Regions from separate parts of the Pectobacterium carotovorum genome, predicted to be linked through region 1. Evidence: riboswitches for the same ligand, from Rfam matches in the RefSeq annotation. Region 1 holds a riboswitch; each other region holds the start of a gene.
The links. A riboswitch is a leader RNA that binds a small molecule or an ion and turns the genes downstream of it on or off. The one in region 1 is predicted to bind thiamine pyrophosphate.

Region 1 (7,504 bases):
AGCTTATCCAGCAGCAGGTGTAACGTTTTAGGCTCAGCGAACATCATTTTCTTGATGACGGTAAATGCTTTGCTGCTACCGCCTTCAACCATATAGGTCGCCAGCGTCCACGGGCTGCCCGAGAAACCGATCAACGGCACTTCACCGGCGAGGTTTTTACGGATCGTCCGCACTGCGTTCATCACATAACCGAGTTCCTGCTCAGGATCGGGAATCGGCAGGTTAACTACATCGGCATGAGACGTGATGGGAGAGTGAAAGCGTGGGCCTTCCCCTGCTTCAAAATAGAGCCCTAAGCCCATGGCGTCAGGAATAGTCAGGATATCGGAGAACAGGATCGCCGCATCCAGCGCATAGCGTCGTAAAGGTTGTAACGTGACTTCGCAAGCCAGTTCTGCGTTTTTACACAGTGACATAAAATCACCCGCCTGCGCGCGCGTTGCCTTATATTCCGGCAAATAACGCCCCGCCTGACGCATCATCCATACCGGGGTGACATCAACGGGTTGGCGCAATAACGCCCGCAAGTAGCGATCGTTTTTCAGATCAGTCATGTTCTTTTCCTTTCAACCTCACGGCGGTTCGACACCGGATAGATGTGATGAAACGGATGCGTTATAAAACGAACGCTTTATAAAACGAATACGCTATGACGCGAGTACGTTGTGTACGCGAGTCATTCATGGCGCAAATAGTACCACGTCAGCCTTCGTTCTCGTGATAAGCGCGACACAACACCACCGTATCCTCGATAAGCCGACGCGCCACAGTGCCCGGCGGGGGCAACTGCGGGAGTTGGTCAAAGCGGAACCAGCCCGCGTCACGCAGCTCTTTCGGGTCGTGCTTGATTTCTCCCCCCGCATACTCAGCCATAAACGCCATCATCAACGAATGCGGGAAGGGCCAGGGCTGCGAACTCACGTAGCGCAGGTTTTTTATCTGGATTTGGCTCTCTTCCATCACCTCGCGCACAACTGTCTGTTCCAGCGTTTCGCCCACTTCCACAAACCCGGCCAGCACGGTGTACATGTTTCCGCGATGCCGGTTGTGCTGCGCCAGCAAGATTTCCTCGCCACGGCGAATCGCGACAATGATGCAGGGCGCAATCTGCGGATAATAACGCTCTTTGCAGTGGTGACATAAGCACGCCAGTTCCGTTTTACTCCGCACCATTTCATGACCGCAGTAACCGCAAAAACGATGAGAACGATAGAACTCAGCCAGCTGTACGCCTCGCCCCGCCAGTTGGAATAAGCCCACGTCCTGATCGAGCAGTTGGCGAACCGATGCCATATCGGAATCCCGGCCCTGACACACCAGCCAGACAGGCTGTTCTTGCCATTCGCCGATTTGGCGAGCCGTTTTCCCCTGCAAAGACCATTTCGTCGCCGTTCCACACGGTAATTCTCCCTGGGGTAGCCAGATTTGTACCGCATCGCTAACCACCCACCAGCCGGTCTCATCACCTTTTAGCGTCTGTTCCATATCTTTTTATTGCTCCACTGCCACTTCACTGGCATTTTACATTCAGAGTGATTACATAAGTTTTATAACTGGGATTTCAGTTATTTCTTACCGTTCACGGAGTCAACAATGCTAAACCAGCTACAAAGTCTGACTGAATACGTTGGTGGCAATAATGCGTTAATCGACCAATGGCTACAAGCGCGTAAGCAGCTTCTGGTGGCTTACTATCATCTGGTTGGCATCAAGCCGAACAAGGAAGCGCTTTCTCTTCTGGATGAAGAAGCATTGGATAATTTTTGCCAGAACCTGGTGGATTACCTTTCTACTGGCCACTTTCATTTATACGAAAAGATGCTGCATGAAGCAGCGACACACAGCGAACAGCTCTTAGCCCTTTCCACTCAGCTCGACCTCGCCCTGCAAAACAACACGCAGCAAATCATGGCGTTTTACGATAACCATCTGGCGACGGCTATCGACCATGATAACTGCCTCGAATTTCAGCAGGCACTTTCCAGCGTCGGTGAAGCTCTGGAAGAGCGTTTTACGTTAGAAGACAACATGATCCGTCTGGTTTACGACAACTAGCGGTCATTTAGCGTTATTTAAGAACATCGCTATACGCTGCACAGGCAAAACCGGCATGCTTTGACATCCGTGTTTTGCCGACATACAGTGTAGGGGTTTTATTGGCCCGTTTAAGAAACGGGCATATCTTGTCGGAGTGCCTAGCGTGCTCGTGTTTTGTTTTACGAAATCAATCGTTTTACGAAACCTATGAGCGCACAGGCTGAGACCGTTAATTCGGGATCCGCGGAACCTGATCGGGTTAATACCTGCGAAGGGAACAAGAGTAATGCACCTCATTGAGCCCAAGGCTGCGTATTCCTACATACCTGCTCTGATGCCCAATACCCTTATTACTCCCTCCGGGCTCCAGACAAGCAATCTTCCCTTTACGTCTTACAGGAACTTGCTATGTCTACAGAACCATTGTCTACAAAACCACAGCTATCTACAGCATCCAAATCGGGTCGCCGCGAGCAGCGTGCCGCTGCCCAGCAATTTATCGATACCTTGCAGGGAACGGCTTTCCCTAATTCCAGCCGTATCTACCTTGCAGGTTCACGCGACGATATTCGCGTGCCAATGCGAGAAATTCAGCTCAGCCCGACGCTACTCGGCGGCGGCAAAGACAATCCTCAATACGAACCCAATGAACCGATCCCGGTTTACGATACGTCAGGGCCTTATGGCGACCCCGTCGCCCAACCCGATGTCCGCGTTGGGTTAGCGAAGCTGCGCGCCAGCTGGATTGCCGAACGTCACGACACCGAAGCGCTATCCGGCGTCAGTTCCGATTTCACCCAGCAGCGTCTGGCAGATGCAGGACTGGATCATCTGCGTTTCGAACACTTGCCACGGCCGCTACGTGCCAAAGCAGGCAAACGCGTCACCCAACTCCACTATGCGCGGCAGGGCATCGTTACCCCAGAAATGGAATTTATCGCCATTCGTGAAAATATGGGGCGCGAGCGCATTCGCACTGACGTGCTGCGCCAGCAGCATCCGGGCCAGAGTTTTGGCGCCCTTCTGCCGGAAAACATCACGCCGGAATTTGTCCGTCAGGAAGTGGCCGCCGGGCGCGCCATTATTCCTTCCAACATCAACCACCCAGAATCAGAACCAATGATTATCGGCCGCAATTTTCTGGTGAAGGTTAACGCCAATATCGGCAATTCCGCCGTGACGTCCTCCATCGAAGAAGAGGTGGAAAAGCTGGTCTGGTCTACCCGTTGGGGCGCGGATACGGTGATGGACCTCTCAACCGGCCGCTATATTCATGAAACCCGCGAGTGGATTCTGCGTAACAGTCCCGTGCCGATCGGAACCGTACCGATCTATCAGGCGCTGGAAAAAGTGAACGGCGTGGCGGAAAATCTGAACTGGGAAATGTTCCGCGACACGCTGCTGGAGCAGGCAGAACAGGGCGTGGACTACTTTACCATCCACGCTGGCGTGTTGTTACGCTATGTGCCGATGACGGCTAAACGCCTGACCGGCATCGTCTCACGCGGCGGTTCCATTATGGCGAAGTGGTGCCTGTCGCATCACAAAGAGAGCTTCCTGTACGAGCACTTCCGCGAAATCTGTGAAATCTGTGCCGCCTATGATGTCGCGCTGTCGCTAGGGGACGGCTTACGCCCCGGCTCCATTCAGGACGCCAACGACGAAGCCCAATTTGCCGAACTGCATACACTGGGCGAGCTGACCAAAATCGCCTGGGAATACGACGTACAGGTGATGATCGAAGGCCCCGGCCACGTTCCGATGCAGATGATCCGCCGCAACATGACCGAAGAGTTGGAGCACTGCCATGAAGCGCCGTTCTATACGCTCGGCCCATTAACCACCGATATCGCACCGGGTTACGATCACTTCACCTCCGGCATCGGCGCCGCCATGATCGGCTGGTTCGGCTGCGCGATGCTCTGTTATGTCACACCGAAAGAACATCTAGGCCTGCCGAACAAAGACGACGTTAAACAGGGGTTAATTACCTACAAGATCGCCGCCCACGCTGCCGATTTGGCAAAAGGTCACCCCGGCGCGCAGATTCGTGATAACGCTATGTCGAAGGCGCGTTTTGAATTCCGCTGGGAAGACCAATTCAATCTGGCGCTCGATCCCCAAACGGCACGCGCCTACCACGATGAAACGCTGCCACAAGAATCCGGTAAAGTCGCTCACTTCTGTTCTATGTGCGGCCCCAAATTCTGCTCGATGAAAATCTCACAGGAAGTACGCGACTACGCCGCGAAACAGGAAGCGGAAGCCAAACCGATCGAAGTGGGTATGGCGCAAATGTCGCAAGAATTCCGCTCGCGCGGCAGCGAGCTTTATCACAGCGCCACCAGCCTGCAAACCGAGGAAAGCAAATGACGGACTCGACGCCTTTTGCCCCAACGGCGCAGCGGCTGGGGCTCTATCCCGTCGTCGATAGCGTGGAGTGGATCGAGCGACTACTCAGCGTCGGGGTAAAAACGATCCAGTTGAGGATCAAAGCTCGGTCAGATGAACAAGCTGAAGCCGATGTGATCCAAGCGATCGCCTTGGGTCGCCGCTATCAGGCGCAGCTTTTCATCAACGACTATTGGAGATTAGCCGTAAAACATCAGGCGTACGGCGTACATCTGGGTCAGGAAGATCTGGATACCGCCGATCTGGCTGCGATTAAACAAGCTGGCCTGCGCTTGGGCATTTCCACACACGACGATCGTGAACTGGCGCGCGCGGTGGCGATAAACCCGTCCTACATCGCACTGGGGCATATTTTCCCTACGCAAACCAAAGAAATGCCATCAGCGCCGCAGGGGCTGGCCGAACTGACGCGACACATAACCGATCTGCAAGGCCGTTTTCCCACCGTTGCGATCGGCGGTATCAGCATCGATAGAGTCCCTGCGGTGCTAAAAACAGGCGTCGGCAGTATTGCCGTCGTCAGCGCCATTACGCAGGCACCGGACTGGCGTCAGGCGACGGCAACGCTACTCAGGATGATTGAAGGGCGGGAGGCATAACATGGTAACGCATCACCACTCTACGCCAGCCGGGCTGAGCGACGGCGAGTTCATGCGCTACAGCCGTCAGCTCATGCTGGAAGATATTGGCCCGGAAGGTCAGGAGAAGCTCAAAGCCGCCAGCGTTCTGCTGGTCGGACTAGGTGGGCTGGGCGCGCCCGCTTCGCTCTATCTGGCTGCCGCAGGGATCGGCACGCTGCTGCTTGCCGACGATGACGCACTGCATATCAGCAACCTGCAACGCCAGATTCTGTATCGCACCAGCGAAACCGACAAGCCCAAAGCCGTGCTGGCCCAGCGTCAGCTACAGGCGTTAAATCCGCACTCGGAAGCCATCGCACTCACTGAAAGGCTTAGTGGTGAGACACTAGATAATGCCGTCAGCCGCGCCGATCTGGTGTTGGATTGCAGCGACAACATGACCACTCGCCACGCGGTTAACGCCGCCTGCTTTAACGCAGGCAAGCCGCTAATCAGCGGGAGTGCCGTCGGTTTCAGCGGGCAGCTCGCCGTCTTCATGCCACCTTATCACGCTGGCTGCTACGCCTGTCTGTATCCCGATACGGCGGAACCACAGCGCAACTGCCGTACCGCAGGCGTGCTGGGTCCGGTGGTCGGCGTAATTGGCACACTTCAGGCGCTGGAAGCGATCAAGCTGCTGGCCGGTATGCCGTCCGCGCTGGACGGCAAGCTGAGAATGTTCAATGGCAAACAGCAGAGCTGGAACACGCTCCAGCTCACACGCGCGCCCCATTGCTCGGTATGCGGGGGAACAGCATGAGAATCACGCTGAATGATGAGCCCTTTGAGTTCCCAGAGGCCATCACGGTTGAAGCGCTGCTAAGCCAGATAAACCGGCTCCAGCCTGGCACAGCGCTGGCCATCAATCAAACCATTATCCCGCACGCCACTTGGTCACAGCATCAGGTTCAGGACGGTGATGATATTTTGCTTTTTCAGGCAATCGCGGGAGGATGACATGCTGCACATTGCCGATACGACATTAACTTCACGGCTGCTGACCGGCACCGGGAAATTCGCCACACCAGAACTGATGCTAGCAGCACTCGAGGCCTCCGGTTCACAGCTCGTGACCATCGCGATGAAACGCGTTGACCTGAACGGCGGCAACGATGCCATTCTCGCCCCACTACGCCAGCTCGGCATTAAGCTGCTGCCGAATACATCGGGGGCCAAAACCGCAGAAGAAGCCATTTTTGCCGCCCGACTGGCGCGTGAAGCATTGGGCACTCGCTGGCTAAAGCTGGAAATTCACCCCGATGTGAAATACCTGCTGCCCGACCCTATCGAAACCCTGAAGGCCGCCGAACAGCTGGTAAAAGAAGGATTCACGGTACTGCCTTACTGCGGGGCCGACCCGGTACTGTGCAAACGGCTGGAAGAGGTCGGCTGCGCGGCAGTGATGCCTCTCGGCGCACCGATTGGCTCCAATCAGGGGCTACAAACGCGTGATTTTCTCCGCATCATCATCGAACAGGCACGCATTCCGGTAATAGTCGATGCGGGCATTGGCGCCCCCAGCCATGCGGCCGACGCGCTGGAAATGGGAGCCGATGCCGTTCTGGTCAATACGGCCATCGCGGTTGCTCGCGATCCAGTGGCTATGGCGCACGCATTCCGGCTGGCGGTCGAGGCAGGTGGCCTTGCTCGTCAGGCCGGTCTGGGAAGTAAACAGTTCGTCGCCAGCGCCACCAGCCCACTCACCGGTTTCCTGCATCGGCAAACGGAAGGGGCGGAGTGATGAGCGTTGATTTTCAAACCGTCTGGGAACAGCTCGACTGGGATGACTTGACGCTGCGCATCAACGGTAAAACCGCACAGGATGTTGAACGGGCGCTCACTGCGCCACACTTGACGCGTGACGATTTTATGGCGCTCATTTCACCTGCCGCCAGCGCCTATCTGGAACCGTTAGCCCAGCGAGCACAGCAGCTCACTCGACAGCGCTTCGGCAATACGGTGAGTTTCTATGTACCGCTGTATCTGTCCAATCTGTGCTCTAACGATTGTACCTACTGCGGCTTTTCGATGAGCAACCAGATCAAGCGGAAGACACTGGATGAGGCAGAAATCCTGCGTGAATGCGCCGCTATCAAGAAACTGGGGTTTGAACACCTGTTGCTCGTGACTGGCGAACACCAGCGTAAAGTAGGCATGGACTATTTTCGTCGTGTCTTTCCGCTGATCCGGCCGCTTTTCAGTTCGCTGATGATTGAAGTTCAACCCTTGTCGCAGGACGAGTACGCCGAATTAAAAGCACTGGGTCTGGATGGCGTCATGGTCTATCAGGAAACCTATCATCCGGCGACCTACCAACTGCACCATCTAAAAGGACAAAAGCAGGATTTCCACTGGCGGCTCGCCACACCGGATCGGCTTGGTCGAGCCGGGATCGACAAGATCGGGCTGGGTGCCTTAATCGGCCTGTCCAATAG
Region 2 (7,504 bases), on a different contig from region 1:
CTTCGGGGTCAGCGCAAGCGCTGTTCAAAACGCTACGTTTTGTCCTGAAACTCGAATTATTTAGGGTATATATTGGTATTTTACCGCACGATTACCGCTTGATTTTTCGCCGCAGAACCAGAGAAGCGTGACTGTTTTCACAATTGGAACAGGGTTTCAATGTTATAAATTATAAAATAATCATTGGGATAGTGGGTGGTGATAAATGGGTGTGTCCCGGGCGGTAGGGAAAGGGGTATTGAGCGGTATCTTACTGATGGCAATGGGTATCGGCACGACGATGGCCTGTCAGGCTGGCCCTGCCAACGAATGGAAACGGGGTATTGAACAGCAGCGCCAGGCGGATTTGGGCAATGGCTGTTATCTCAACCCGATTATTGCGGGCGATCATCCTGATCCTACGATTATCAAGGATGGTGATGACTACTACATGACGTTCTCGTCATTTGACGATATCCCCGGACTGCTGATTTGGCACTCGCGCGATTTAGTGAACTGGCAGCCGCTTGGTCCGGCGATCACGACACCCGTTGACGCGATCTGGGCGCCGGATTTGGTGAAACACGACGGCAAATATTATATCTACTTCACCACAAACCGGATTATCGACGCCAAAGGAACGAAAAAGAAAACGCTGTATGTGATTACCGCCGATGATATCCACGGCCCGTGGACGCCGCCGAAGGATACCGGATTGAAAAATCCGGCCAGCGATCCCGGCCACGTTGTGGGAGAGGATGGCAAACGTTACATCTTTATGTCTGGTGGCAATCGCGTGCAATTAACGGACGATGGGCTGTCGACGGTCGGTGACATGGAGGTGGTCTATCAGGGATGGCAGTATCCGGAAGAATGGGATGTGGAAAGCTTCTCGCAGGAAGGGCCGAAGATGCTGCGCCACGGCGATTACTTCTACATGGTGCTGGCGGAAGGCGGAACGGCCGGGCCGCCGACCGGGCACATGGTGATTGCCGCGCGCTCCAAATCAATCAATGGGCCGTGGGAAAACTCCCCGCATAACCCGATTATCCGTACGCAGGATCGTTCAGAAAAGTGGTGGTCACGCGGCCATGCGACGCTGATCGAAGGGCCGGATAAAAACTGGTATATGGTGTATCACGGTTATGAAAACGGCTTTATGACGTTGGGGCGGCAGGCGATGCTGGAGCCGATTGTCTGGGGTAATGATGGTTGGTTCACATCTGCTGGATTTGATACCGGTAAACCGATTCGCAAACCGGCAGGGGGCGAAGCGGTGCCGCACGGTATCGGCTGGTCTGATAGCTTTACCGACGAGAAATTTCCGGCTCGCTGGCATTTTTACCGCGCCAATGCGGAAGAGCTAAAACGGGTTACGCTCAGCGACGGCAAGCTGCACCTGAAGGCCAAAGGAACGTCGCCGAAGGACAGCGCGCCGCTGACGATGATCCCCGGCGATCAGGCTTACCAAATTGAGGTCACGGCGAATTTCGCCCCCGGCGCACAGGCTGGTTTGCTGCTGTTCTATAACGCGAAGCTGTACGTCGGGCTGTCGTTTAATCAGGATGGCACAGTCATGCACCGCTATGGGCTGGAAAGAGCGGAGAAGAAACTGCCGCACATCACTGGCAATGAGGTGCAGATTCGGATGAAAAACGATCGTCATATCGTGACGTTTTACACCCGAACGTCGGATCAAGAACCGTGGAAGAAATACCCGGTGCAGATGGAAGTCTCCGGTTACCATCACAACGTTGCGTATGACTTCCTCAGTTTGCGGCCTGCCTTGTATGCGTCGGGCGAGGGAGACGTGACGTTCAGCAACCTGCGCTATCAGGCTTTGCCTTAACGCTTCAATCCGAGGACGGGCGTGAAATTCCCAGGATGGCGGCTGCCTCTGCGCTGCCATCCTGTAGCGCCTGAGTCGGCCCGTCATAATAAATCTGTCCGTCCACGATCAGCACCGTACGTTTTGCGATCCGCATGGCATCATCCAGATTGTGGGACACCATCAGCAGCGTGAACTCACGCTCCTGACACACGCTTTCAACCAGATCGAGCATTTCCTGACGCAGCGCCGGATCAAGGGCTGAGAAGGGTTCATCCAGCAGCAGTATGGGCTGGTGACGTACCAGACAGCGTGCCAATGCTGCGCGCTGGCGCTGCCCGCCGGAAACCTGCGACGGCAGACGATCCAGAAGATCCGCCAGACCGACCTGATCGGCGATCTGCCGTAGCGTTTCACGCTGTGTAGCACTGAGACGCAGGCCGGGATGGAGCCCCAGTGCGATGTTCTGCCCAATGGTCAGGTGAGGAAACAGGTTATTTTCCTGAAACAGAATCGAGACCGGCCGCTTGGCGGGAGGCGTCTCGCGGTGAGGCTCACCGTTAAGCCGTAATTCGCCGCTGTCAGCCATCAGGAAACCGGCAATCAGATTCAGCAGCGTACTTTTCCCTGCGCCGCTGGGGCCGAGGATGGCGATGCGTTCGCCCGGTTTGACGTGAAAATCAAAACGCATGGGCAAGTGCTGATAAAAGTAGGTCAATTTCTCAAGCGCGATCATGACGGCCTGCCAGTTTCTCAATCAGGGTAAATAACATAAAACACAGCAGCATCAACAGCAGTGCTGTGACCGCACCGTCGGCGCTGCGATAGGAACCAATTTGCTGGTACAGGTAGAACGGCAGCGTGCGGAACTGCTCATTGCCGAACAGCGCGATAACGCCAAAATCACCGATCGACAGCACGCAGGCAAAGGCCAGCGCCTGCGCTAACGGCTGCTTCAGCGCGGCAAGCTCGATCAGCCTCAGCCGCTGCCAGCCGCGAATGTCCAGCGAGGTGCAGAGTCGGTTGTAACGCTCGGCAACGTCCAGCATTGGGTTTTCCAGCACTTTGATCGCGTATGGAATCGCCATCAGTGCATTGGTGAACACCACCAGCGCATAGGGGGATTGCGGTAGCCCGATGCTGTTATTCAGCAGCAGGAAAAAGCCGGTTGCCAGCACAATGCCGGGCATGGCAAGGATGAGCATACCGCTCAGGTTCATCAACTGCCCATAGAGCGGCTTCTGACGTAGCTTGAGCTCGCGGCTGCTCCAGAGCAGCATCATGGTCAGCACCAGACACAGAAGCCCAGCACCTAAGGCAATGCGCAGCGAGGTAAACAGCGTTTGCCAGAGCACAGGCTGTTGTAGCACGGTAACCAGAGAGCGGTTCACGCCATCCACCACCACGGCCAGTAAAGGAGGGACGACCAGTAGCAACAGCGCGCTAATCAACAGACCATCGGTGAGGCGGCTTAATACGCTATCCTGCGGGTTGCGCCAGGCCAGTTGCTGTGTGCTGCCGACGGGCAGAATGCGCCCCAGCCGCTGGCTCAGCAGCACCAAACCAAGGCAGCAAACCATCTGAATTAACGCCAGCAGCGCTGCGCGCGCCGGATCGTAATCAAAGCTTAATGCCTGATAGATAGCCAACTCAATCGTCGTCGCCTGCGGGCCGCCGCCCAGCGAAAGCACTGTGGCGAAGCTGGCAAAGCAGAGCATAAAAATCAGCGCGCCAGTGGGTAAAATTTGTCGGCGCAGGGCGGGCCATTCCAGCAGGCGGAAATGTTGCCAGCTGTTCATGCCCAGATTTGCAGCCAGTTGGCGTTGCTCGGTAGCAATCCCCTCCAGCGACTGCAACAGCAATCGGGTTGCCAGCGGCAGATTGAAGAAGACATGCGCCAGCAGGATGCCCTGCAATCCATAGGGTGAAAACGTGTATTTCAGGCCAAACCAGCCCAGCGCGGAGGCTAGCCAGCCCTGGCGACCGTAAACGCTGAGCAGGCCAAAAACGGCTACCAGTACAGGCAGCACCAGCGTCATCGCGCAGAGGCGCAGCAGCCAGCGGTAGCCGGGAAAGCGTCGTCGATACAGCGCTCTGGCGAGAAAAATGGCCGGAATGGTAGAAAACAGCGCAGAGAGAAAGGCCTGCCAGAAGGTAAACCGAATGACATGCCAGAGGTAGCTGTCATGCCATAGCGTGCGCCACTGGCTTTCGGGGGCCTGTAGCCACAAGGCACCGAAAGCCAGTGCGGCAACGGAGATTAACAGCGTTGTGGCCAGTAGCCCCGGCCACAGACGTCCGCCGATCAGTGGCTGACGGCGCGTTGCCATGCCTGAATCCACTGCGTCCTTTGGTCAGCGACTTCCTGCGCGCTGAACTGCATGGCTTTTTCCGGCACCGCGAGCGTTGCGAAGCCCGCAGGCAGGTCAGTTTTAACCGCCGGGTACATCCAGTTCGTGGTAGGGATCGCCTGCTGGAAGGTTGGGCTCAGGATGAACTGCATAAAACGTTTTGCCAGCTCGGGATTTTTGCTGGAAGCTAACTGCCCGGCGACTTCAATTTGCAGGTAGTGCCCTTCGCTGAAGGTCGCTGCCGCGTAGTTGTCTTTCTTCTCTTCAATGATGTGGTAGGCCGGCGACGTGGTGTAGCTCAGCACCAGATCCGCTTCCCCTTTCAGGAACAGACCGTAGGCTTCGCTCCAGCCTTTGGTGACGGTAACGGTTTTCTTCGCCAGCTTCTGCCAGGCTTGCGGCGCATCATCGCCGTACACTTTCTGCATCCACAGCAGCAGACCCAGTCCCGGGGTGCTGGTGCGCGGATCCTGATAGATCACTTTCCACGGTTCGTTGCTGTCCACCAGCTCATGCAGGCTTTTCGGCGGGTTCTTCAGCGTGTTTTTGTTATACACAAAAGCGAAATAGCCGTAGTCATAAGGAACGAACGTCTTATTGCTCCAGCCGCCCGGCACTGTGACGGCACGAGTGTCCTGATTGTGCGGTGCAAACAGGCCGGTTTGTTCCGCCGCCTGCAACAGGTTGTTGTCCAGCCCCAGAATGATATCCGCTTTGCTGTTCTTGCCTTCCATACGCAGACGGTTCAGCAGCGAGGCACCATCTTCCAGCGCGACGAAGTTCAGCTCGCACTCGCACTCTTTTTCAAACGCGGTCTTGATGACAGGGCCCGGACCCCACTCGGAAGCGAATGAGTCATAGGTATAAACGGTCAACGCAGGTTTGGCGAAAGCCGAAGCTGAGAGCAGTAGCAGGCAAGACAGGCTGGTTTTCAGCACGGTGGCTGAACGCGGTAGTAATTGATTTAACACTTTGCACTCCTGAGAATCATAGGGTGGCAAAGGACTTTGAGGCAGCAATGAGCAGCACTCTCAAATCCCTTCGCCGGTATTAACCGGATCAGGTTCGACGGGTATCTTCTCAGCGAAAAAATCTTCCGCACCCCGTTGAGAACGGCACATTGTAAAGGGTTAAGCCGCGCAGCGAAAGGCTCTCGGCGTTCCGGCGGTGCAAACCAGGCGGATTTAAAATCAAACTAGCCCTATATGCTCGTTCAGATACTGCGGTGTGACAGCAATACGCTCACAATTTCGCTTAACGTGACGGCTTTTGTGTCCTATTTGTGGTCATTCACCATTTTGCTGACTCTTGTTCGATTAGCGCTGTACACCAGTCGATAAAGGCGCGGATCGCGGGCGAGAGGTGGCGGCTTTGTGGGTAGAGAATGAAAATAGGTTCAAGCGGGGCATCGATATCAGGAAGTAGCCTGACAAGATGTCCATCAGCAAGTTGCTGGCGCACCATATAGCTGGCAATGCGTATTAGCCCCAGACCGGCTACACCCGCGGTAACATAGGCATCGGTGTCATTTACGCTGATCTGTGCTGCTATTGGAATCGCTACGGTGCGCGTTCCATCGTGAAAATCCCAGCGAGTTGAACGACCTGTCCGGCTGTGGATATATCCTACTGCGGCGTGCTTGTTGAGCGACGCTAACGTTGTTGGGTGTCCATGCTGTTCAAGATAGCGTGGAGACGCGCAAATATACCAATGGAACGTACCGAGGTGGCGTGCGACCAAGCGCGATAACGGTGGTTCTCCGGTTCTAATGACGCAATCGATACCATTCTGAACGATATCCACCGTGGCATCACCCAACTGGAAGTCCAACTTTATTCCCGGATAGCGCTCACAGAAGCCGGACAGTGCTGGAATAAGGAAGTTTTTGACCAGAGAAGGCGTCGCCCCGATTCTGATCGTCCCATGCACTTCTTCCTTTTGCTGTGCCGTCATGTTTTCCACTTCGTACACGTCACGCAAGATCGCTTTGCAACTGTCGTAATAGCGCAGGCCAACATCCGTAATACTGAGTGCTCGCGTCGTGCGGTTGAGCAGCCGCGCCCCAAGGTGTGATTCAAGTTCCTTGATACTGCGCGTGACGGTGGATGGCAGAACATGCATTGTTTCTGCCGCTTTTTTGAAACTACCCGCATCGACTACACGGATGAATATTTCCATAGCTTGAAATCGATCCATTCGATGATGTCTTCCTATTTTGCGATGAAACGTTGTGCTCGTTGATAAGGCGACCATATCACTTAATTGTTTGAAAAAATCAAATTATTAAGTGATGTGGCTGAATCTTATCATGCGCGCATTTTTGTATAACATAACACCCGTTATTCGGATTTTCCCACGTTTCAAACTGTGTGGAAAAAACAGAGACAGGTTGAAACACGACATGCGCGGGGATGCTTACCACTCCCTTTGATAGAGATAATTTGAAATTTTTAAGGAATTAAGAGATGAATGACAGCGGAACAGAGTTGAAAGATATTCTTGTGCTTGGCGCAGGACAGCTTGGTATGGCGGTATTGCGTGCTCTCGCACCGCGTGCCCGAGCCTCGCAGTTGTCGGTTACGGCACTCGTCTCGCCAGACACAATTAACGATCCATCGGTGCATGATAGGGCAAGACTGACCGAACTCCGTGCGCTAGGGATTGACGTTGTGGGATTCGACCTGGTTTCTGATGAACACGCCCTGACAGAGCTTTTCAGGAATTATAAGACGGTATTGAATTGTTCGGGATTTGTGGCAGGGCCGGGCACTCAGTTGAAAATAACCAGAGCGGTGTTGGCTGCTAACGTTGCGCGCTATTTCCCTTGGCAGTTCGGTGTTGACTACGATGTCGTTGGTCGGAACAGTGGCCATCCGGTTTTCGATGAACAGTACGACGTAAGGCAGCTGCTACGCAGCCAACTGAGTACCGAATGGGTGATCGTTTCGACCGGCATGTTCACGAGCTTCCTGTTTGAGCCTGCTTTTGACGTGGTGGATCTGGAACGTGAAACCCTTCACGCCTTGGGAAGTTGGGATACCAAAGTGACAGTGACGATCCCCGAGGACATTGGCTGGCTCACTACGGAAATTTTGCTGGCTGAACCCCGATTGGCTAATGAGGTTGTCTACGTGGCAGGTGACACGATCTCATACGGGCAACTTGCCGATGTCGTTGAACGTGTGACGGGGAAAGTGTTTAAGAAGGACGTGTGGACTCTGGACAAACTGCGTACGGATTTGAAGGTTGCTCCAGATGACGTAATGGCGCGCTATCGGGCAGCGTTTGCTTTGGGAGAGGGAATGTGGTGGGACAAATCCGGTACGTTCAATGAACGTACCGGTTA
Region 3 (7,504 bases), on a different contig from region 1:
CCACCCCGCAGGATGCTGGCGAGCACGTGGGCGAGATTCACTACCTGCACCAGTTGTACACCGCCAGCGTGCCCGACTATACCGGAAAGGTGTCGGTGCCTGTGCTGTGGGATCGGGTGGAAGGCCGCATTGTGAACAACGAATCGGCGGACATCATCCGCATGCTGAATAGCGAATTTAACGACCTGACTGGTAATCACCTCGATTTCTATCCGTCAGATCTGCGCGCTGAGATCGACAGCTGGAACGAAACCGTGTACCACAACGTCAACAACGGCGTGTATAAAACCGGGTTCGCCAAAACGCAGGAACACTATAACGACGCCGTCACCACGCTATTCACCACGCTGGACGAGCTGGACGATCATCTGGGCAATCATCGTTATATGCTCGGCGACACGCTGACCGAGGCCGACTGGCGTCTGTTCGTGACGCTGGTGCGTTTTGACGTGGCCTATCACGGTGCGTTCAAGTGTAATCTCAAACGCATTGCCGACTACCCGAATCTGTCGAATTACCTGCGCGAACTGTATCAGTGGCCGGGCGTCGCGGAGACGGTCAATATCAACCACATCAAAGCGGGCTATTACGGTATTGCCTGGCTGAACCCGACGCAGATTGTGCCGGTTGGTCCATTGGTCGATTTGTCTCAGTCCCATAACCGTGAAACGATTGGAAAATCCCGTATCGCCACGCGTTAATACCACGAGATCTGGCCTGTTCCATTAATGGCAGGCCATTCTTTATTTAGGTCAAAAAATTGATTTACGTCAAACGATTGATTTACGTCAAACAATAGGCCCACGTTTCGTGTGTCGTCTACTGCAATTTCCCCCTATTAGCGCTAGAATCCTCCGCCTTTACTGCTCCCGCCGTGGAGCAGCCTGACTTGTGATCAGAATCGAGAGATACCATGTTTAAACCGGAACTGCTTTCTCCGGCCGGTACGCTGAAAAATATGCGCTACGCCTTTGCCTATGGCGCGGACGCGATTTATGCCGGTCAACCCCGCTACAGCCTGCGCGTGCGCAATAACGAATTCAACCATCAGACGCTGGCGCAAGCCATTAACGAAGCGCATGAACTGGGCAAGAAATTCTACGTGGTCGTTAACATCGCGCCGCACAATGCCAAACTGAAAACCTTCCTGCGTGACCTGCAACCCGTGATCGAAATGGGGCCGGATGCGCTGATCATGTCCGATCCCGGTCTGATTATGCTGGTGCGGGAAAACTTCCCACAGATAGATATTCACCTTTCCGTTCAGGCCAACGCGGTCAACTGGGCGACGGTGAAATTCTGGCAGCAGATGGGGCTGACGCGTGTCATTCTGTCTCGCGAACTGTCGTTGGAAGAGATTGCAGAAATCCGTCAGAACGTCCCGGACATGGAACTGGAAATCTTCGTTCACGGCGCGCTGTGCATGGCTTACTCTGGCCGCTGCCTGCTGTCCGGTTACATCAACAAACGCGATCCGAATCAGGGCACCTGCACCAACGCCTGCCGCTGGGAATATAAGGTTCAGGAAGGCAAAGAAGACGAAGTCGGAAATATCGTCCATCAGCACGAACCTATCGCGGTGAAAAACGTTGAGCCCGCGCTGGGCATCGGCGAACCGACCGACAAAGTCTTTATGCTGGAAGAAAGCATGCGCCCTGGCGAGTACATGAGCGCCTTTGAAGACGAGCACGGCACCTACATCATGAACTCCCGCGATCTGCGTGCCATCCAGCACGTTGAACGCCTGACGCAAATGCAGGTGCATTCGCTGAAAATCGAAGGTCGCACCAAGTCATTCTATTATTGCGCCCGTACCGCACAGGTTTATCGCCGTGCCATCGACGATGCTGTCGCGGGTAAACCGTTCGACACAACGCTGCTGGAAACGCTGGAAGGTCTGGCGCACCGTGGCTATACCGAAGGCTTCCTGCGTCGCCACGTGCATGAAGATTACCAGAACTACGATTACGGCTATTCCGTTTCCGATCGTCAGCAGTTTGTCGGTGAATTCACCGGTGTGCGCCGCGATGGGCTGGCGGAAGTCGAAGTGAAGAACAAATTTTCCTGCGGCGACAGCGTGGAGATGATGACGCCAAACGGCAATATTCAATTCACCATCGACACCATGCAGAATGCCAAAGGGCAGCCGACCGATGTGGCACCGGGTAACGGCCATATCGTCTATCTTCCCGTACCGGACGATGTCTCGCTGGATTATGCGCTACTGCTGCGCAATCTGCCGGGCACCACCACGCGTAACCCTAACGCGGAATAAGCCGGTCATACCGCCGGATGTCCCGTACATCCGGCAATGCCTCCCACAAGGCGATCCCTTCCTTATAGCATGCCCCCCTATTATCGACCTTTCTCAACCGCGACTCGGTACATCAACCGCCCGAAGGTATCGTTACAAAGCTCAGGGTTTTTTAACGAATATTAGAAACAGATCACATCAATTCGCTGGTCTTGTGGTTAGTATTGCGTCGCTGAGAAAACATAGAACGAAAAATAAGCGTAGTGATACTACTAGGAACCACCTCCTTGGCCAGCTCAATCTCCCTTGAGCTGGCTTTTCTTTTTCTCTCGCCCACGCATTTTCCCACCGCACACATTCACCGACTCTTCTGATATCTGCCTACCGATTTAGTGACTATGATTAACTGCAACGCTTTTGTATTCACTGCGCTATTTCTGAATTAACGGCCACTGAATTAACGACAACATCGTAGCCAGAGAAATAAGACATGGAAAAAAATCCAATCACACTGCTGATTCTGAACGGGAAGAGCGCGGGCAATGAAGAACTCCGCGAGGCCATTGATGAGTTGCGAAAGGACGGCTATACGCTGCATGTCCGCGTTACGTGGGAATACGGCGATGCTAAACGCTATGTGGAAGAGGCGATCCAGCTCAACGCGGATAACGTAATCGCCGCCGGCGGCGACGGCACCGTCAATGAAGTCGCCGCCGCGTTAGCGGTGCAGCCGGAAGCGGTACGTCCGTGTCTGGGAATTGTACCGCTGGGTACGGCCAACGATTTCGCCACCAGCTGTCAGATTCCGATGGAGATGCACAACGCGCTGACGCTGGCGATCAAAGGCCGCGCCACCGCCATTGATGTCGCCAAAGTGAACGACAGCCACTATTTCATCAACATGGCGACGGGCGGATTTGCCACACGTATCACCACCGAGACGCCGGCCAAGATGAAAGCCGCGCTGGGAAGTGCTTCTTACGTGCTGCACGCGCTCTTTCGCATGGACATGCTGCAAGCCGAGCGCTGTGAGATTCACGGGCCAGATTTTCACTGGGAAGGCGATACGCTGGTCATCGCGGTGGGGAACGGTCGTCAGGCTGGCGGCGGACAGGAACTTTGCCCAGAAGCGCTGATTAACGATGGGCTACTGGAACTGAGCGTGCTGTCGGCAAAAGAGCTGCTTCCCAATATGCTTCAGGCCTGGTTTACCGGCAGCGAAAACCAGAACATGATTTCCGCTACCCTACCCTGGCTGGAGATTACCGCGCCAGACGATATGACGTTTAATCTGGATGGCGAGCCGCTCACCGCTAAACGCTTCCGCATCGAGGTGCTTCCCGCAGCGATTCACTGCCGGCTACCGCCCCAGTGCTCGCTTTTGGAATAGCAGTGCGTTTCGACTATGCCTGTTTCTCCTATTCCCGTTTCAGGCGATTACTGTTTGCCAGGTACAGCGTCACGACCAGCAGCAGAATCGCCGCGGAATAAATCAGCGTATCCGATGGGCTTTTGTGATCAACAATAATCAGGCGAATGATGGCCGTAATGCCGATGTAGATAAAATAGCGCAGCGGGAAGTGATAGCCGGACTGGAAATACTTCACGATCAGCGCAATGAACTCAAAATACAGGAAATAAATCACAATGCCTTCTATCAGCTGATAGGAGGAATCTTTCTCGTTGGAGATCAACAGCACCTTCGCCAGATGGAACGTTTCCTTGACTAAAAAAATCACCAGAATAGTCGCCAGCACCAGCAGGCCGATATTGAGTATCGTCTGAAGCGCCTTGGCAGCCATCGCGCTGCGAGCAGAACCTGCCATATGTTATCCCCACACCCTATTTCACATTAACACCAAGAATTCACAGCAAAGTAACCGGATGCCCCCACACTGTCACGCCGAAATGCGCTTAATTTATCCCGTCATACTTCAAGTTGCATGTGTGTTGGCTTTCCTCGCTCACCCCAGTCACTTACTTATGTAAGCTCCTGGGGATTCGCTGTGTCGCCGCCTTCCTGCAACTCGAATTATTTAGGGCACAGTTTGAAATTACTGGCAAAGATGTCACGCAAAGTACAAGTCAATTTACTTATGGCTTTACCACCAGCGATGGAAATGGTGAACGGGGCCGATGCCGTGCCCGACCTCCAGCGTGTCGGCCTGTTGTAATGCCTGCTGTAAGTAGTCCTTCGCGGCGTAGACCGTCTCACTCCAGCTATCGTGGCGCGGTCGCAGCGCCGCCAGTGCAGCAGATAACGTGCAGCCGGTGCCGTGCGTATGACGGGTATTCACGCGCGGGGAGCTAAAGCGCTGCGGTTCAGCCTGTCGACTGAACAGCCAATCCGGACTTTCCGCTTCGCTGAGGTGACCACCTTTCATCAATACCGCCTGACAGCCCATCGCCAGCAGCGCTTCCCCCTGCTCACGCATTTCCCGTTCGTTGGTGGCCGGTGACGTATTCAGCAGCGCCGCAGCCTCGGGCAAGTTGGGCGTAATCAGGGACACCAGCGGCAGCAGTTCACGACGGATCGATTCCACCGCCTCCGGAGCAAGTAGCGGATCGCCACTTTTCGCCAGCATCACGGTGTCCAGCACCACAAAAGGCACCGCGTAGTGGCGCAGGCGCTCGGCAACCGCGTCAACAATATCGGTCTGCGCCAGCATCCCAATCTTGGCGCTGTCGATACGCACATCGCTCAATACGGAATCCAGTTGCGCCGCGACAAAATCCGGTTCAATCCGGTAAACGGACTGCACGCCGCGCGTATTTTGCGCCACCAGCGCGGTAATGACCGAGGTGCCGTAAGCGCCCAGCGCAGAAAAGGCTTTTAAATCCGCCTGAATACCCGCACCGCCGCTCGGATCGGTGCCCGCAATCGTCAACGCATTGATACGCTTCATGCCAGATCCTCCGCGCGCAGGGTATAGAGTCGATCGAGAAAGTTGGGTATAAAACTGCCTGTGCCTTGCGACACCGAAGCCGCCTGCTGCCCTGACAGCGACATGACATAGCACGCTGCCGCCACGTGCGATAAACGATCCCCCTCTAAAGAACAGAAACCCGCGACCACCGCCGACAGCGCACAGCCCGTACCGACCACGCGCGTCATCATGCTATCGCCACCAGTCACTGCAATATCACGTACGCCGTCCGTGACATAATCCACCACGCCCGTCACCGCAACAATCGTCCCAACCTGCCGCGCCAGTTCGCGTGCAGCAGGAAGCGCTGCCAGCGAGTCATCGGCGCTATCCACGCCTCTCCCCTGTGCGGCTAAGCCCGCCAACGCCATAATTTCAGACGCATTGCCGCGAATCGCCGCCGGCTTCCACGCCAGCAGTTCACGACAGAATTCACTCCGAAAGCGCAAACCACCGACCGCAACCGGATCGAGCACCCACGGCGTCCCCACCTGATGTGCGCGGTTTACCGCCGCTCGCATCGCCTCGGCGCGCGAGCGCTCCAGCGTCCCGACATTAATCAGCAGCGCATCGGCTACCGCGCTGAACTGCGCAGCTTCTTCGGGATCGACCACCATCGCAGGCGACGCATTCAGCGCCAGCAGCACGTTAGCAGTAAAAGATTGCACCACATCGTTGGTCAAACAGTGCACCAGCGGCGAGGCGGAACGGAATTGGGTCAGTGAGGTTGCTGCCTGAGCGGCAAAAAAGTCGGCGGGTCGCGTGTTCATAAGTCTCCCAACCGGCGTGGAAGAAGGCGGCAACCGGTGGGCATACCGTGACTTCCCTACGCTGGCATTATCCAGATCAGGTGGTACGGGTATTTCTCAGCCTTCACAAAGAAGGGCACCCCGAGTCATGTAGATTGTTTCTCTTTAATTTTTGCCAGATTAGGGGAAGTGGCTTGATGATGCAAGCTCGCCTCTATCTCAGGCTATCAGTTCTTCGCACTGTATCCATTAGCACACCAAAGAAACGAAAAAAGAAGCCATTTAGCTTCCTTTGTATTATCCACATCCACCAGTCGACGAGTATCCTCTCTCAGCCAAGTTTACTGTGCCACTAAATCAGACTTTCCGATTTATAAATGTGGTCTGCCCAACAGCCACAAAACTACAACACTTGTTATAATATAGTCATATCCAAATGGTAGCTAACATCGAGTATTGTATATCTAAAATAACACATTAATATTTACAACCATTAAAAACAAAATGAATGATATTATTTTATTGGGATTTCAAAATAAAAAAGCGGTCAAAATCGAAAGTCTTGCATTACTTCACATCGATTAACAAAAGCATCCAGATATCACTTTAAAAATCAACATCGACATTAATATCATATAAAAATGCTCACTGATATTTATTTCACACTCCACCCCAAAAATCAAAATGAATAAATAATTTTAAAAACCTCCACATGGAACATAAAAACAAAATCATCATGCATATTTTTTATAATCGTACACACAGAGTAAACGTCTATAATCAGTCCCTTTTTTATCTGGCATTGAGCGTAAAACCATCTCTACTTCATCAAGTTCAATCATATCATTCCACGCAGACCATATAATGGCATTGATTTTATTTGTACGTGTAATCGATTCATCGAAATATATCTTACTTAAGCTATCATGCTCAGTCTGAACAGAAACCGATAGGCCAACAAGGTACTCGTCAATTTTTCTTATTTGCTGGGATTTAAGAATTTCACATTTATCAAGTTCAGCAAAAATGAGGCAAAAGCCATAGATCGGAAACCATTGTGTGGACGCTATATTAATTTTATCAATGAGCCTCAACAATTGATGGTTGGATTCATCAATAATATCAAAGTAATCCGTCATAAAATTCGATGAATTTTTGTGTTCATATTTTATAGAGTTACTTGAACCAATAACTAATATTTTATCACTATTATTGAGAGAATCTATGTCTTCAGTAATATTTACTTTGATACTTGTACCATCATCATGCACACCAGAGTATATATCCTTAACAATACTTTGAACCTTTCGTATATCCATCGCAGACACAGGTAAATTCAGATTTGATAAAGAACGATAAATCTCAATAAAATCATCCGTTTTTATCTTATTTATTCTGATTGTCGAAAAACCTTCCAAGTCAATATCATGTTCACTTATATCATGAGAATCAGAATCTTTTTCAAACTCAACCAAAAGAAAATTATTTCTAATTTTTTGAGCGGCTAAAGAGTTAGGCTCTACATAGGTGAAAATGGTTTTAAGTAAACTCTTAATATTATCATCACCAATCCC

Region 2: it holds a riboswitch for thiamine pyrophosphate, as region 1 does, so the genes downstream of both, thiB (thiamine ABC transporter substrate binding subunit) here and thiC (phosphomethylpyrimidine synthase ThiC) in region 1, are expected to answer to the same signal.
Region 3: it holds a riboswitch for thiamine pyrophosphate, as region 1 does, so the genes downstream of both, thiM (hydroxyethylthiazole kinase) here and thiC (phosphomethylpyrimidine synthase ThiC) in region 1, are expected to answer to the same signal.

The regions. Positions count from the first base shown of each region.
Region 1 covers NZ_JAXAFK010000010.1:23,055-30,558, reverse strand. The annotation lists gene hemE (uroporphyrinogen decarboxylase) at 1-554, opposite strand, end outside; gene nudC (NAD(+) diphosphatase) at 703-1,485, opposite strand; gene rsd (sigma D regulator) at 1,594-2,055, shown strand; TPP riboswitch at 2,178-2,331, shown strand; gene thiC (phosphomethylpyrimidine synthase ThiC) at 2,446-4,410, shown strand; gene thiE (thiamine phosphate synthase) at 4,407-5,048, shown strand; gene R9X49_RS23010 (HesA/MoeB/ThiF family protein) at 5,050-5,829, shown strand; gene thiS (sulfur carrier protein ThiS) at 5,826-6,026, shown strand; gene R9X49_RS23000 (thiazole synthase) at 6,028-6,810, shown strand; gene thiH (2-iminoacetate synthase ThiH) at 6,810-7,504, shown strand, end outside.
Region 2 covers NZ_JAXAFK010000003.1:364,788-372,291, reverse strand. The annotation lists gene R9X49_RS16360 (family 43 glycosylhydrolase) at 206-1,828, shown strand; gene thiQ (thiamine ABC transporter ATP-binding protein ThiQ) at 1,833-2,543, opposite strand; gene thiP (thiamine/thiamine pyrophosphate ABC transporter permease ThiP) at 2,530-4,137, opposite strand; gene thiB (thiamine ABC transporter substrate binding subunit) at 4,113-5,096, opposite strand; TPP riboswitch at 5,177-5,274, opposite strand; gene R9X49_RS16340 (LysR family transcriptional regulator) at 5,449-6,354, opposite strand; gene R9X49_RS16335 (aromatic alcohol reductase) at 6,624-7,504, shown strand, end outside.
Region 3 covers NZ_JAXAFK010000001.1:2,586,970-2,594,473, forward strand. The annotation lists gene R9X49_RS11595 (glutathione S-transferase family protein) at 1-701, shown strand, start outside; gene yegQ (tRNA 5-hydroxyuridine modification protein YegQ) at 914-2,275, shown strand; gene yegS (lipid kinase YegS) at 2,745-3,644, shown strand; gene psiE (phosphate-starvation-inducible protein PsiE) at 3,673-4,080, opposite strand; gene thiD (bifunctional hydroxymethylpyrimidine kinase/phosphomethylpyrimidine kinase) at 4,357-5,160, opposite strand; gene thiM (hydroxyethylthiazole kinase) at 5,157-5,951, opposite strand; TPP riboswitch at 5,988-6,084, opposite strand; gene R9X49_RS11625 (SIR2 family protein) at 6,665-7,504, opposite strand, start outside.